One region of the Streptomyces sp. NPDC056600 genome, then DNA from elsewhere that is predicted to be linked to it. Evidence: riboswitches for the same ligand, from Rfam matches in the RefSeq annotation. Region 1 holds a riboswitch; each other region holds the start of a gene.
The links. Region 1 has a riboswitch for thiamine pyrophosphate ahead of ACFRAV_RS14220 (thiamine ABC transporter substrate binding subunit). Riboswitches for the same ligand answer to the same signal wherever they lie in the genome.

Region 1 (4,271 bases):
GTCCACAGGTCCGGGGTCGTGACCCGCGAGTAGACGGCGGGACGGGCGTTGAGGGCCGAGAGCTCTTCGAACATGGGTGTACTTCCACAGTTCTCTCGAAGTGAGGGGAGACCGGCATCCCGAGTGCACGGCAGCGACGAAGCCCGTACCGGTTCGGCCGGGTCGAGAACAATCACTGAAGGGGGCTCATCACCAAGGAATAGGGAGAGCGCACCTGCCTGGCACCAGACATACCCGTTCAGGCCGTTCGGGCCCGAAGACGCCCGGTGTCGGACATCGCGAAGGGGCCGTCGAACGGCTGTGGCATGGGGGACTTCAGGTTTACTGGCGCATGGTGGTAACGGTAGACACACAACCCTGCCGCCGCGCAAACCATATTCGTCACACGCACCAAACGCTTGCATGCGTCGGCCGACGGCTCCGAGTCACCCTCTGGTGGGCAATGGCTCGTGACGGTGCCAGATCAGGTACCGGTCCTCACGGCGCAGCTCCGCAGAACCCCACTCGACACGCATGACGCCCTTCTCCATTGAGCAGGCGTAGGCGACGAGGACGAGCTGCACGTCGTCGGGGAGCAGCTCCAGGTCTGGGTGCACCTCGGAGTCGTCAAGCTCCCCCCAGTCCAGGTCGAAGGCCTGCTGCCTGGGAGGCGGGCCGTGGCGGCGGATCAGGTCTGCTCGGAAGCCTGTGGCGCGACGGAGACGTGCCGCGGTGACCGGCACGTCTTTCTTGGCGTAGCGGAGGGGGTAGATCAGGTGGCCGCGGACGAGCATCAGCGTGCGACCTTGTAGGCGCACGGCTTCCCCATATCCGGAGATGCCGGCGGCCAGTTCCTCGTATTGCACCGCATAGAGGCCGTGTCCGTAGGCTTCGAGCGTCTGAGTGTGGACGCCCTCGTGCCCTGTCCGAGCGCGATCATGAGCCCGGAGGAGACAAGCGGGGATGATGTCCGCCAGCTCACCGGCAATGTCCCCGAAGGTGTCACGTGCCCATTGACTGGCTGAACCCACCCTGACCGCCCCTCCCCGATGGTCGTGCAGCAGACCGAGCAGCATCCACCTGAACCGTGCTGTGCCCAGAGGAGTCACACAAGGTGGCAACCCAGCGCACAAGGGGGCGCACACCACCGGAGAGGGTTCAACGCACGGTTCGCTCGACTGACGGAGCAACGAACGGTCTCCCGGCGCCGTCGGTCGCAGTGACGGCAATCTCATGGCAACGACGGCGGACGGCAGCGACATCCAGCGGCCCGGCACGGTGCCGCAGTGGGCCCATCAGGTTTCTCTGTGGGGCCTGCCCGCGTCGTCGAAGCGCCGGGCCTGGGCCGTCTCTGGGCCGTGCGGGGACGACCAACAGTGACAGGCGGCACCCACGGGTGACCGCCCCCACCCCGCTGTGGCCCGGGCCACCGGAATCGATCTGCCACACTGGTAAGGCCATGCCTAAGCCCGGAGAACTCACTTTCGTCGCCCCGCGCGGAGCCAAGAAGCCGCCGCGGCACCTCGCCGACCTCACGCCCGCCGAGCGCAAGGAAGCGGTGGCCGCGATCGGCGAGAAGCCGTTTCGCGCCAAGCAGCTCTCGACGCACTACTTCGCGCGGTACGCGCACGACCCGGAGCAGTGGACGGACATTCCCGCCGGCTCGCGGGCGAAGCTCCAGGAAGCGCTGCTTCCCGAGCTGATGACCCCGCTGCGGCACCTGTCCACGGACGAGGGCACCACCCGCAAGACGCTGTGGAAGATGTTCGACGGCACGCTCGTCGAGTCGGTGCTGATGCGGTACCCGGACCGGGTGACCATGTGCATCAGCTCCCAGGCCGGCTGCGGGATGAACTGCCCGTTCTGCGCCACCGGCCAGGCCGGGCTGGACCGGAACCTGTCCACCGCGGAGATCGTCCACCAGATCGTGGACGGCATGCGGGCGCTGCGTGACGGGGAGATCCCCGGCGGCCCGGCGCGGCTGAGCAACATCGTGTTCATGGGCATGGGTGAGCCGCTCGCCAACTACAACCGGGTGACCGGGGCGATCCGCCGGCTCACCGACCCGGAGCCCGACGGTCTCGGGCTGTCGCAGCGCGGCATCACCGTGTCGACGGTCGGCCTGGTGCCCGCTATCAACCGGTTCTCCGACGAGGGCTTCAAGTGCCGCCTGGCGATCTCGCTGCACGCCCCGGACGACGACCTGCGTGACACGCTGGTCCCGGTGAACACGCGCTGGAAGGTGCGTGAGGTGCTGGACGCGGGCTGGGAGTACGCCGCGAAGTCGGGGCGCCGCCTGTCCATCGAGTACGCGCTGATCCGCGACATCAACGACCAGGCCTGGCGCGGCGACCGGCTGGGCCGGCTGCTCAAGGGCAAGCCCGCGCACGTCAACCTCATCCCGCTGAACCCGACGCCGGGCTCCAAGTGGACCGCCTCGCGGCCCGAGGACGAGAAGGCGTTCGTCGAGGCGATCGCCGCGCACGGCGTGCCGGTGACGGTCCGCGACACCCGCGGGCAGGAGATCGACGGGGCCTGTGGTCAGCTTGCGGCCACCGAGCGGTAATCTGGCCACGTCACACATCCGAATAGCGATTATCCGACAGGGGAGCGCTGCAGCGCTGAGAGTGCGGTACCGACCGCAGACCCTCTGAACCTCGCCCAGGTCATTCTGGGTAGGGAGTTCGGTCGACTCGAGCTGTTGCGCCCTGCCCGGGGACCCGCGTGGTCTCCGGGCAGGGCGGCGTCTCTTCCTGGTCAGCCAGGAGGAAATCCGTGCACGTCACGAAGTACATCAAGAGGCACGTCAAGAAGGAGTCGGCCGCCGCGACGGTGGCCGTGCTCGCGCTCGCGCTTTCCGCGTGCGGCTCCGGGGGTTCCGGGGACGGCGACGCGCAGGAGTCCGGCGGGAAGAAGACCGTCACGCTGGTCAGCCACGACTCGTGGGCCGCGTCGAAGGACGTGATCGCCGCCTTCGAGAAGGAGAGCGGCTTCAAGGTCAAGGTCCTGGAGGACGGCGACGCCGGGCAGGCCCTGAACAAGGCCGTGCTGACCAAGGACCACCCGCAGGGCGACGTCCTGTTCGGCGTGGACAACACGCTCCTCTCCCGCGCCCTCGGCAACGAGATCTTCGACCCCTACGAGGTGAAGGAGTCGGCGAAGCTCGGCGAGGAGTTCCGCGTCGAGGGGAACAAGGCCACCCCGGTCACCACCGGCGACGTCTGCGTCAACTACGACAAGGCCTACTTCGAGAAGAAGGGCCTGAAGCCGCCGAAGAGCTTCGACGACCTGGTGAAGCCGGCGTACAAGAACCTGCTGGTCACCGAGGACGCGAGCACCTCCTCGCCCGGTCTCGGCTTCCTGCTGGGCACCGCCGCCGAGTACGGCGACAAGGGCTGGCAGGACTACTGGAAGAAGCTGAAGGCCAACGGTCTGAAGGTGGTCAGCGGCTGGGAGCAGGCGTACAACGAGGAGTTCTCCGGCTCGGCCGGCGGCAAGCAGGCGGGCGGGGAACGTCCGCTGGTCGTCTCCTACGCCTCGTCCCCGCCGGTCGAGGTCGTCTACGCGGACCCGCAGCCGAAGGACGCCCCCACCGGGGTGGCCACCGGGACCTGCTTCCGGCAGGTGGAGTACGCGGGCCTGCTGAAGAACGCGGCGAACCCCGAGGGCGGCAAGGCGCTGCTGGACTTCCTGGCCTCCAAGCGGTTCCAGGAGGACCTGCCGCTGAACATGTTCGTCAACCCGGTCCGTGAGGACGTCGCGCTGCCGGAGGTCTTCACCGAGCACGGCGTGACGATCGAGGACCCGAGGACGATGGAGCCCGGCAAGATCGCCGCAAACCGTGACCAGTGGGTCGACCAGTGGTCGTCGCTCGTCCTGCGGTGACCACCCGCACCGGTGCCCCGGGAAGACTGCGGAGCGACGCGGTGCGGCTCGGCCTGATGGCCGTGCCGATCGCGTTCTTCGCGGTCTTCTTCGCCTACCCCGTCGTCGCCATCGTCCTGCGCGGACTGCGCGGCGAGGACGGGGGCTGGCAGCTCGGGGAGGCCGCGGGCGTGCTGGGGCGGCCGGAGGTCCGGGAGGTCCTCTGGTTCACGCTCTGGCAGGCCCTGGCCTCCACGGCGCTCACCCTGGTGGTGGCGCTGCCCGCCGCCTACGTGTTCGCCCGGCTGCGGTTCCCCGGGCGGGAGGTGCTGCGGGCCGTCGTCACCGTGCCGTTCGTGCTGCCGACCGTGGTGGCCGGCGCCGCGTTCCTCGCGGTCGTCGGGCGCGGCGGGCTGTTCGACACCTGG
Region 2 (4,271 bases), on a different contig from region 1:
CAGGACGTCCGGGCCGAGGATCGCGCGGGCGGCCGGCACCGGGAGGTCGCCCTGGCCCAGGTGGAGCACGTCGGCCCCGGCGGCGTGGGCGACGTCGGCGCGGTCGTTGACGGCGAGCAGCTTGCCGTGACGGGCGCATGCCTCGGCCACGGTGCGCAGGTGCTCGAGCTCCTCGGCGGCCTCCAGGCCCTTGTCGCGCAGCTGGACGATGTCCACCCCCGCGGGCAGCACGGCGTCGAGGAACTCGGCGAGGTCGCCGCGGTCGCGGCGGGCGTCGGTGCACAGGTAGAGGCGGGCGGCGGCCAGCCGGGCCCGGGCGTCGGTGGCGGCGGCACTGGCGGTGGCGCGGTCCGCCGAGGTGGCGGTGGCGCGGTCCTCCGAGGCGGTGGCGCTGGGGTCGGTGGCGGTCTCGGGCACGGTGCTGTCCCCCCGGATCGTGGTGGTGGTGGCGCCCGGTTCCGTGGAGCGGCGGACGGGGCGCGGAGCGGCCGCCCCGGACGGGGGCGGCACTGGAACGGCCGCCCCCGGGTGGGGGCGGCCGTCGGTGGTGCGTAGGTGTCAGACGGCGAGCGCCTGGGCGCGGCGCTTCACCTCCGTGCCACGGTTCTCGCTGAGGGCCTGGGCGGGAGTGCCCGGCAGGGACTCGTCAGGGGTGAAGAGCCACTCCAGCATCTCCTCGTCGGTGAAGCCGTCGTCCCGCAGCAGCGTCAGCAGGCCGGTGAGGCCCTTGACCACCTTGTCCCCGTCGATGAAGGCGGCGGGGACGTACAGCGCGCGGTTCTCACCACGGCGTACGGCGATCAGCTGGCCTTCCTTCACCAGCTGCCGCACCCGCGTCACCTCGACGTCCAGCTTCTCGGCGATGTCGGGGAGGGTGAGCCACTCGGGAACGAGAGCTTCGATCTTCGCGTCAATCTCGGTCACAGGACCAAGCGTGCCATCCGGGACCGGGAGGGGGAAGTCGGGCCCCCTCCCGCGTGGTCCGTCCGGGGCACCCGCGCGTCCCCTCACCTGCGGGCGGCGGCCTTCAGCGGCCGGGCCGGGTCGCGGACCAGGTCCGGGTCGACCGTGGCGCCGGACTCGATCAGTTTGCGGCCCTGGGTGAGGTCACGGGGCCGGCCGACGGCCAGCAGCGCGACCAGCCGCCCCTCGCGCAGCCAGCACACGCTCCAGGCCGGGTCCTCGGGCGCGCCGCGCCACAGCGTCGTGTCCGCCGCCGCGTGATGACCGGCGTACTGCACGAACCGCCCGAACTGCTCGGACCAGAAGTACGGCACCGGGTCGTAGGGAGCGGCGGGCGTCTCGTCGAGGATGCCCTCGGCGACCGTGCGGGCGCCCTGCAGGGCGTTGTCCCAGTGGTGGATCAGCAGCCGCTCGCCGTAGCGGGCGGAGGGGAAGGAGGCGCAGTCGCCGACCGCGTAGACGTCCGGCGCGGAGGCCCGCAGCCGCGCGTCGGCGAGCACCTCGCCCTGCGGCCCCAGCTCCACCGCGCCCGAGAGCCAGGCGGTGGCGGGCCGTGCTCCGATGCCGACGACCACCGCGTCCGCCGCGAGACGCCGGCCGTCGGCGAGGAGCACCGCGCCGGGCTCCACCCGCTCGACCCGGGCGCCGGTGTGCAGGGTGGCGCCGCTCTCGGTGTACCACTCGCCCATCGGCCGGGCGACCTCCGCGGGCAGCGCGCCGGAGAGCGGGCGTCCGGTGGCCTCGACCACGGTCACCTCGCAGCCGGCCGCCCGGGCGGCGGTGGTGAACTCGGCGCCGATCCATCCGGCGCCGACCACGACCACGGAGTCGTGGCGGTCCAGCACCGGGCGCAGCCGCAGGGCGTCGTCGAGGTTGTGCAGGACGTGCACGCCCTCGGCGCCGGCGGTGCCGGGCAGCCGGACCGGGTGGGCGCCGGTGGCGGCGACCAGCACGTCGTAGCCCACGGGCCCCTGGTCGGTGTCGACCTCCTTGTCGGCGACGCGTACCCCGGTGACCTCGCAACCCAGCCGCAGGTCGATGTCGAGGCCGGCGAAGTCGACGTCGAAGGCGGCCGCGCCGTCGCCCTCGGCCCCGCCGAGCAGCACGCCCTTGGAGAGCGGGGGGCGGTCGTACGGCGGGTGCGGTTCCGCGCCGATCAGCGTCACGGGGCCGGTGAAGCCCTGTTCGCGCAGCGCCTCCGCCGTCCGGACCCCGGCCATTCCGGCGCCGGCGACGACCACCCGTCGTCCGGCCCGTTTCCGCCTCTGATCGTTCACGCCCTCGTTCACTCCCTCACCATAGACATCGGCCGCCCGGACTCCGGACGGATCTCCTCCACGACACTGGTGCCGCTGCCCGGCCGGGACTCCCACTGCCAGGTCTCCTCCAGCCGGACGCGCCCGTCGGGCAGCTCGACGATCCGCGAGAGGCAGTGCCCGGAAGCGGTGGCGCCGTCCACGGTCAGCTGGACGTACCGGAAGTCGACGCGGTCCTCCTCGCGGGTTCCGACCAGGTACCCGCGGGCGATGTCGCCACCCTGATAGGTGGCCCACACCTGGCCCTCGCTCTCGTGGTAGCGGAAACGGGTGGCGGAACCGACCTGGCCGGGGTCCTGGTCCTGCACGGGGGCCATCAGCAGGCCGTCGAGGGAGCGGGGCACGGGTGACTCTCTTTCAGCGTCTCGGGGGCAGGGGTTAGTGTGGCGACGGTAAGACACCCGCGGGAGCCCGGACGCACCGGGCTGAGAGGGAGGCTGGCGGCCTCCGACCGTACGAACCTGATCCGGGTCATTCCGGCGAAGGGAGGAGCTGGACGCCATGACGTCCGACGTACTGGTGGTGGGCGGCGGCATCATCGGCCTGGTGACCGCCTGGCGGGCCGCGGGCCGCGGCGGCGCCGTCGCGGTGGTGGATCCGGAGCCGGGCGGTGGGGCGGCCAGGGTGGCCGCCGGAATGCTGGCCGCGGTCACCGAACACCATCACGGCGAGCAGGAGTTGCTCGCCCTCAACCTCGAATCGGCCCGCCGCTGGCCCGCGTTCGCCGAGGAGCTCGCCGAGGCGTCCGGGACGGACGTGGGGTACCGGCCCTCGGGCACCCTGGCGGTCGCCCTGGACTCCGACGACCGGGCGGAGCTGCGGGAGCTGCACGACCTGCACCGGCTGCACGGGCTGTCCTCCGAGTGGCTGTCCGGGCGGGAGTGCCGCCGGCTGGAGCCGATGCTCGCGCCCGGTGTGCGGGGCGGGCTGCGGGTGGACGGCGACCACCAGGCCGACCCGCGGCTGCTGGCCTCCGCGCTGCGGGTGGCCTGCGAGCGGGCCGGGGTGGTCTTCCACCGGCAGCGGGCGGTCCGGCTGCGGGCCGCGGCCGGGCGGGCCGAGGGCGTGGTCCTTCAGGACGGCACCGCCCTGTCCGCGGGGCGCGTGGTGCTGGCCGCCGGGAGCCACAGCGGTGCGCTGGACGGGGTGCCCGAGGAGGTCCGGCCGCCGGTGCGGCCGGTGAAGGGGCAGGTGCTGCGGCTGGCGGTCCCGCCGGTGTACGCGCCGTTCCTGTCGCGGACGGTGCGGGCGGTGGTGCGCGGCAGCGCGGTGTACCTGGTGCCGCGGGAGAACGGCGAGCTGGTGGTGGGGGCGACCAGCGAGGAGCTGGGCTTCGACACGACGGTCACCGCGGGCGGCGTGTACACGCTGCTGCGCGACGCCCGTGAACTGCTGCCCGGCATCACCGAGTTGCCGATGACCGAGACCCTGGCGGGACTGCGGCCGGGCTCCCCCGACAACGCGCCGCTGCTGGGCCCCACCGCGCTGGAGGGCCTGCTGCTGGCCACCGGCCACTACCGCAACGGGGTGCTGCTCACCCCGGTCACCGGGGACCTCATGGCCGAGACGCTCGCCACCGGGGAGCTGCCGGAGCGGGGCCGCGCCTTCGCGGCGGATCGTTTCGCCGCCGCCGGGGGCCGACCGGGTGCCTGGCAGCCGGCCGTGGCCGACGACGGCCGGGAGGTCGCGGCATGAGCGCGCCGATCACCGTCCGGGTCAACGGCAGCCCCCGGCAGCTGGACGCCGGAACCGCGCTGGACGCCGTCGTCGCCCTGCTGACCCCCTCCAGGTCCGGTGTGGCCGCGGCCGTCAACGAGACGGTGGTGCCGCGCGACCGGTGGGCCGGCACCCCGCTCGCCGACGGCGACCGGGTCGAGGTCCTCACCGCCGTGCAGGGAGGCTGACGTGCACGCGCAGACAGAAGGTCAGGACGCCCCACTCGTCCTGGGCGATCTGAAGCTCACCTCCCGGCTGATCATGGGCACCGGCGGC
Region 3 (4,271 bases), on a different contig from region 1:
ACCCCGCGCGAGAACGACCCGGCGGTTCTCACCGGGCGGCCGAACACCGAGCAGCTGCGCACGCACGCCCTGGCCCGCGCGGACGAGATCGCCCAGGCGGCGGCCGTCGAGTACGGCCACTACCTCGACCTCCGCGACGGCCTGCGGCGCCTGGCCGACTCGGCCGGGGAGCCGGATTCCGACACCGCGGAGAGCGCCGTGACACGGGAGGCCGACGCCTCCGGTCCCGGCGCGGGCGCGGTGGCCGTCGTGCTGGCTCCCCTGCTGGCGGGAGCGTCGGCGGTCGTGCTGCTGCTGATCGGCTACGTGCTGAAGATGGTCACGCCGGAACCGGCCATGGCGCGGACCCTGTTGACCGCCGGCTGGGTGTTCGGGGCGCTGGCCGCGGGCGGACTGCTGACCGCCGCGGCCGGACTGCTGGTCACCGCCCTGCGCAACGGCGCCCGGGCCTACCACGTGGAGCCCCGGCACCCGCAGGACGCGGATCTGGAGCGGGCCCGTCTGGAGTGGCTGGAGGCTCTGCGCGAGTTCGGCCTCCAGCCCTTCCTGGAGAAGGCGTCGGCCTCGGCCTCCCGGGTCGCCCCGGCGGGCGGACCGCTGCCCGCGCCGGGTGACCAGGACGTCCGGCCCGGTGCCCGTCGGGAACCGGGCCGGATGACCAGCCCGCGCTTCAGCAGCCCGGGCTACAGCAGCCCCGACTTCTCCAGCCCGGACCGCCGCAACACGTGACGGAAAGCGGCCACGCCGGCCCGGCGCGCACAGGCGCCCGGCCGGCGTGACCCGCCGCCGCACCGGCCCGCGGTCAGTCCGCCGCGGTCTCCAGCTGCCCGGGACGCTCGGTCAACGGCACGTAGACCTGGTTACCGCGTGCCGCGAACTCCTTGGACTTCTGCAGCATCCCCTCGGCGATCTCCAACGGCGAACCCGTCGCCGCGTCACCGCCGAACCGCTCGTTGATGTCCCGGCTGATCCGCATCGAGCAGAACTTCGGCCCGCACATGGAGCAGAAGTGCGCCGTCTTCGCCGGCTCGGCCGGGAGCGTCTCGTCGTGGAACTCCCGTGCCGTGACCGGGTCCAGGGAGAGGTCGAACTGGTCCTCCCACCGGAACTCGAACCGGGCGTCGGAGAGCGCGTCGTCCCATTCCTGGGCGCCCGGGTGTCCCTTGGCCAGGTCCGCGGCGTGGGCGGCGATCTTGTAGGTGATCACGCCCGTCTTGACGTCGTCGCGGTCGGGGAGGCCCAGGTGCTCCTTGGGCGTCACGTAGCAGAGCATCGCCGTGCCCCACCATGCGATCATCGCCGCGCCGATCCCGGAGGTGATGTGGTCGTAGCCCGGAGCGATGTCCGTGGTCAGCGGACCCAGGGTGTAGAACGGCGCCTCGTCGCAGATCTCCTGCTGAAGGTCGATGTTCTCCTTGATCTTGTGCATCGGGACGTGTCCCGGGCCCTCGATCATCGTCTGCACACCGCACCGCCTGGCGATGCGGCCGAGTTCCCCGAGGGTGCGCAACTCGGCGAACTGCGCCTCGTCGTTGGCGTCGGCGATCGATCCCGGGCGCAGACCGTCGCCCAACGAGTAGGTGACGTCGTACGCCGCGAGGATCTCGCTCAGCTCCTCGAAGTGCTCGTAGAGGAAGCTCTCCCGGTGGTGGGCCAGGCACCAGGCGGCCATGATGGACCCGCCGCGCGAGACGATGCCCGTCTTGCGGCCGGCCGTCAGCGGCACGTAGGCCAGCCGGACCCCGGCGTGCACCGTCATGTAGTCCACGCCCTGCTCGGCCTGTTCGATCACCGTGTCCCGGTAGATCTCCCAGGTCAGCTCCTCGGCCCGGCCCTCCACCTTCTCCAGCGCCTGGTAGAGCGGCACGGTGCCGATCGGGACGGGCGAGTTGCGCAGCACCCACTCCCGCGTGGTGTGGATGTTGCGGCCCGTGGAGAGGTCCATGACCGTGTCGGCGCCCCAGCGGGTCGCCCAGGTCATCTTCTCCACCTCCTCCTCGATGGAGGAGGTCACCGCCGAATTGCCGATGTTGGCGTTGACCTTCACCAGGAACCGCTTGCCGATGATCATCGGCTCGATCTCCGGGTGGTTCACGTTGGCGGGCAGCACCGCCCGGCCCGCCGCGATCTCCTCGCGCACCACTTCGGGGGCGACGTTCTCCCGGAGGGCGACGAACTCCATCTCGGGCGTGATCTCGCCGCGCTGCGCGTAGGCGAGCTGGGTGACCGGACGGCCGTCCCGGCCGCGGCGCGGAAGCCGCGGCGCCCCGGGGAACACCGCGTCCAGGTTCCGCAGCCCGCCGCGCGGCGAGGTGTGGCGGATTCCGTCGTCCTCGGGCCGGACCGGACGGCCGGGATACTCCTCGGTGTCCCCCCGGGCGACGATCCAGTTCTGCCGCAGTGACGGCAGGCCCCGGCGGACGTCGGTGGCCGCCGCGGGGTCGGTGTACGGGCCGGAGGTGTCGTACAGCGACACCGAACGGCCATTGGTGAGGTGGACCTGCCGCATCGGCACGCGGATGTCGGAGCGCGAGCCCTCGACATAGCTCTTGTGCCAACGAGCAGGCGTGCGTGCGTCCTTGTCGGTCATGAGACCTACTCCCTACGCCGGCATTACCCGGTAACAGGTTCGGCGGTCGACGCAGCGGTCTCCGTGACGATGTTTCCCGTGAAACATCGTCTGCCCGCCCCGTTCCGGGGGCGGTGCGGACGTCAGCGTCCTCTCAGCCCGGTGCTCCGAGCTCCCGCGTGTGCAAAGGTGACCCCACGCTAGCGTCTCGCCGGGCGCGGTGAACAGTAGGCCTCTGTCACTCTTGGGATGATCTGTCCGTGAGCACCATGCAACCGCCTCCCGAACCGCCGCGTTCCCCCAACGGCCCTCGCCTGCCGCACGGTCACGCGCACGGCGCCGGTCCCGGTCATGGCCCCGGTGCCGCCTACGGTCCGCCACCCGGCTACGGCCCACCGCCCGCCCGCGGATCCGCTCCCGGCACGGGGCCGGGACGGGGAACCGGGCCTGGTCGCGGGTACGGCGACGGACCGGGCCGCGGGTACGACGAAGGGTCGGGCGACGGGTACGGAGCCGGGACGGGCCAGGGCTCCGGCTACGGGGCGGGCCAGGGCTCCGGCTACGGGGCGGGCCAGGGCTCCGGCTACGGGCACGGCTCGGGGGACGACACCGGCGGACACGGCCACGGATCTGGCTCCGGCGGAGGGTCCGGCTCCGGCGGCGGACACGGGTCCGACGACGGCCCCGGATCCGGCTCCGGCTCCGGCTCCGGCGGGGGACACGACCACGGCTCCGGCGGCGGACACGGGCACAGTCACGCGCACGGGCCGGCCGCACCGGCCTCCCGGCGCCTGCGGAGGATCATCACCGCCGTCCTGGTGCCGTTCGCCGCCGCCGTCGCCGTCGGTCTGCTGGTCCTGTGGCCGGGCGGGGCGCCCGGCCACGAGCGCTCCGGCGTGGGATTCGACCGGCACACCGAGCAGGCCACCGTCACCCGCGTCGAGAAGACCTCCTGCGGACAGCAGAGCAAGAAGGACCAGGAGTGCTCCCTGGCCACGGTGCGGATCGACACCGGGAAGGACAAGGGCCGCACCTTCACCGAACTGGTCCAGAAGGACCAGTCCCGGCAGTTGGCCGAGGGCGACTCGGTGATCGCCGCCTACGAGCCGTCCGCGCCGAAGGAACTGCAGTACTCGGTCATGGACATGAACCGGAAGTTCCCGCTCGCCCTGTTGGCGGGCATCTTCGCGGTGGCCGTGGTGGTCGTGGGCCGGCTGCGGGGCCTGATGGCGCTGATCGCGCTGGCGGTGAGCTTCCTGGTGCTCACCCTGTTCATCCTGCCCGCCATCCTCCAGGGTTCGAACCCGTTGGTGGTCGCGGTGGTCGGATCCAGCGCCATCATGCTGATCGCGCTCTACCTGTGCCACGGCCTGTCGGCCAGGACCTCGGTGGCGGTGCTGGGCACCCTGGTGTCGCTGCTGCTGATCGGCGTGCTGGGCTCGGTCTTCATCGACTGGGCCGTCCTGACCGGCAACACCGACGACAACACCGGCCTGATCCACGGCCTGTATCCGCAGATCGACATGAGCGGCCTGCTGCTGGCCGGGATCATCATCGGCTCGCTGGGCGTCCTGGACGACGTGACCGTCACCCAGACCTCGGCGGTCTGGGAGCTCCACGAGGCCAACCCCTCGCTGGGCCCGCGCGGCCTCTACCGCGCCGGTCTGCGCATCGGCCGGGACCACATCGCCTCGGTGGTCAA

Region 2: it holds a riboswitch for thiamine pyrophosphate, as region 1 does, so the genes downstream of both, thiO (glycine oxidase ThiO) here and ACFRAV_RS14220 (thiamine ABC transporter substrate binding subunit) in region 1, are expected to answer to the same signal.
Region 3: it holds a riboswitch for thiamine pyrophosphate, as region 1 does, so the genes downstream of both, thiC (phosphomethylpyrimidine synthase ThiC) here and ACFRAV_RS14220 (thiamine ABC transporter substrate binding subunit) in region 1, are expected to answer to the same signal.

Annotation. Positions count from the first base shown of each region.
Region 1 covers NZ_JBHTVQ010000023.1:7,115-11,385, forward strand. The annotation lists gene ACFRAV_RS14205 (SAM-dependent methyltransferase) at 1-74, opposite strand, end outside; gene ACFRAV_RS14210 (hypothetical protein) at 426-1,055, opposite strand; gene rlmN (23S rRNA (adenine(2503)-C(2))-methyltransferase RlmN) at 1,439-2,545, shown strand; TPP riboswitch at 2,574-2,679, shown strand; gene ACFRAV_RS14220 (thiamine ABC transporter substrate binding subunit) at 2,773-3,864, shown strand; gene ACFRAV_RS14225 (ABC transporter permease) at 3,921-4,271, shown strand, end outside.
Region 2 covers NZ_JBHTVQ010000039.1:41,480-45,750, forward strand. The annotation lists gene thiE (thiamine phosphate synthase) at 1-306, opposite strand, end outside; gene ACFRAV_RS19875 (Rv2175c family DNA-binding protein) at 559-924, opposite strand; gene ACFRAV_RS19880 (NAD(P)/FAD-dependent oxidoreductase) at 1,008-2,240, opposite strand; gene ACFRAV_RS19885 (hypothetical protein) at 2,249-2,623, opposite strand; TPP riboswitch at 2,673-2,784, shown strand; gene thiO (glycine oxidase ThiO) at 2,781-3,974, shown strand; gene thiS (sulfur carrier protein ThiS) at 3,971-4,183, shown strand; gene ACFRAV_RS19900 (thiazole synthase) at 4,185-4,271, shown strand, end outside.
Region 3 covers NZ_JBHTVQ010000014.1:58,234-62,504, forward strand. The annotation lists gene ACFRAV_RS10090 (hypothetical protein) at 1-729, shown strand, start outside; gene thiC (phosphomethylpyrimidine synthase ThiC) at 803-2,590, opposite strand; TPP riboswitch at 2,583-2,758, opposite strand; gene ACFRAV_RS10100 (YibE/F family protein) at 2,839-4,271, shown strand, end outside.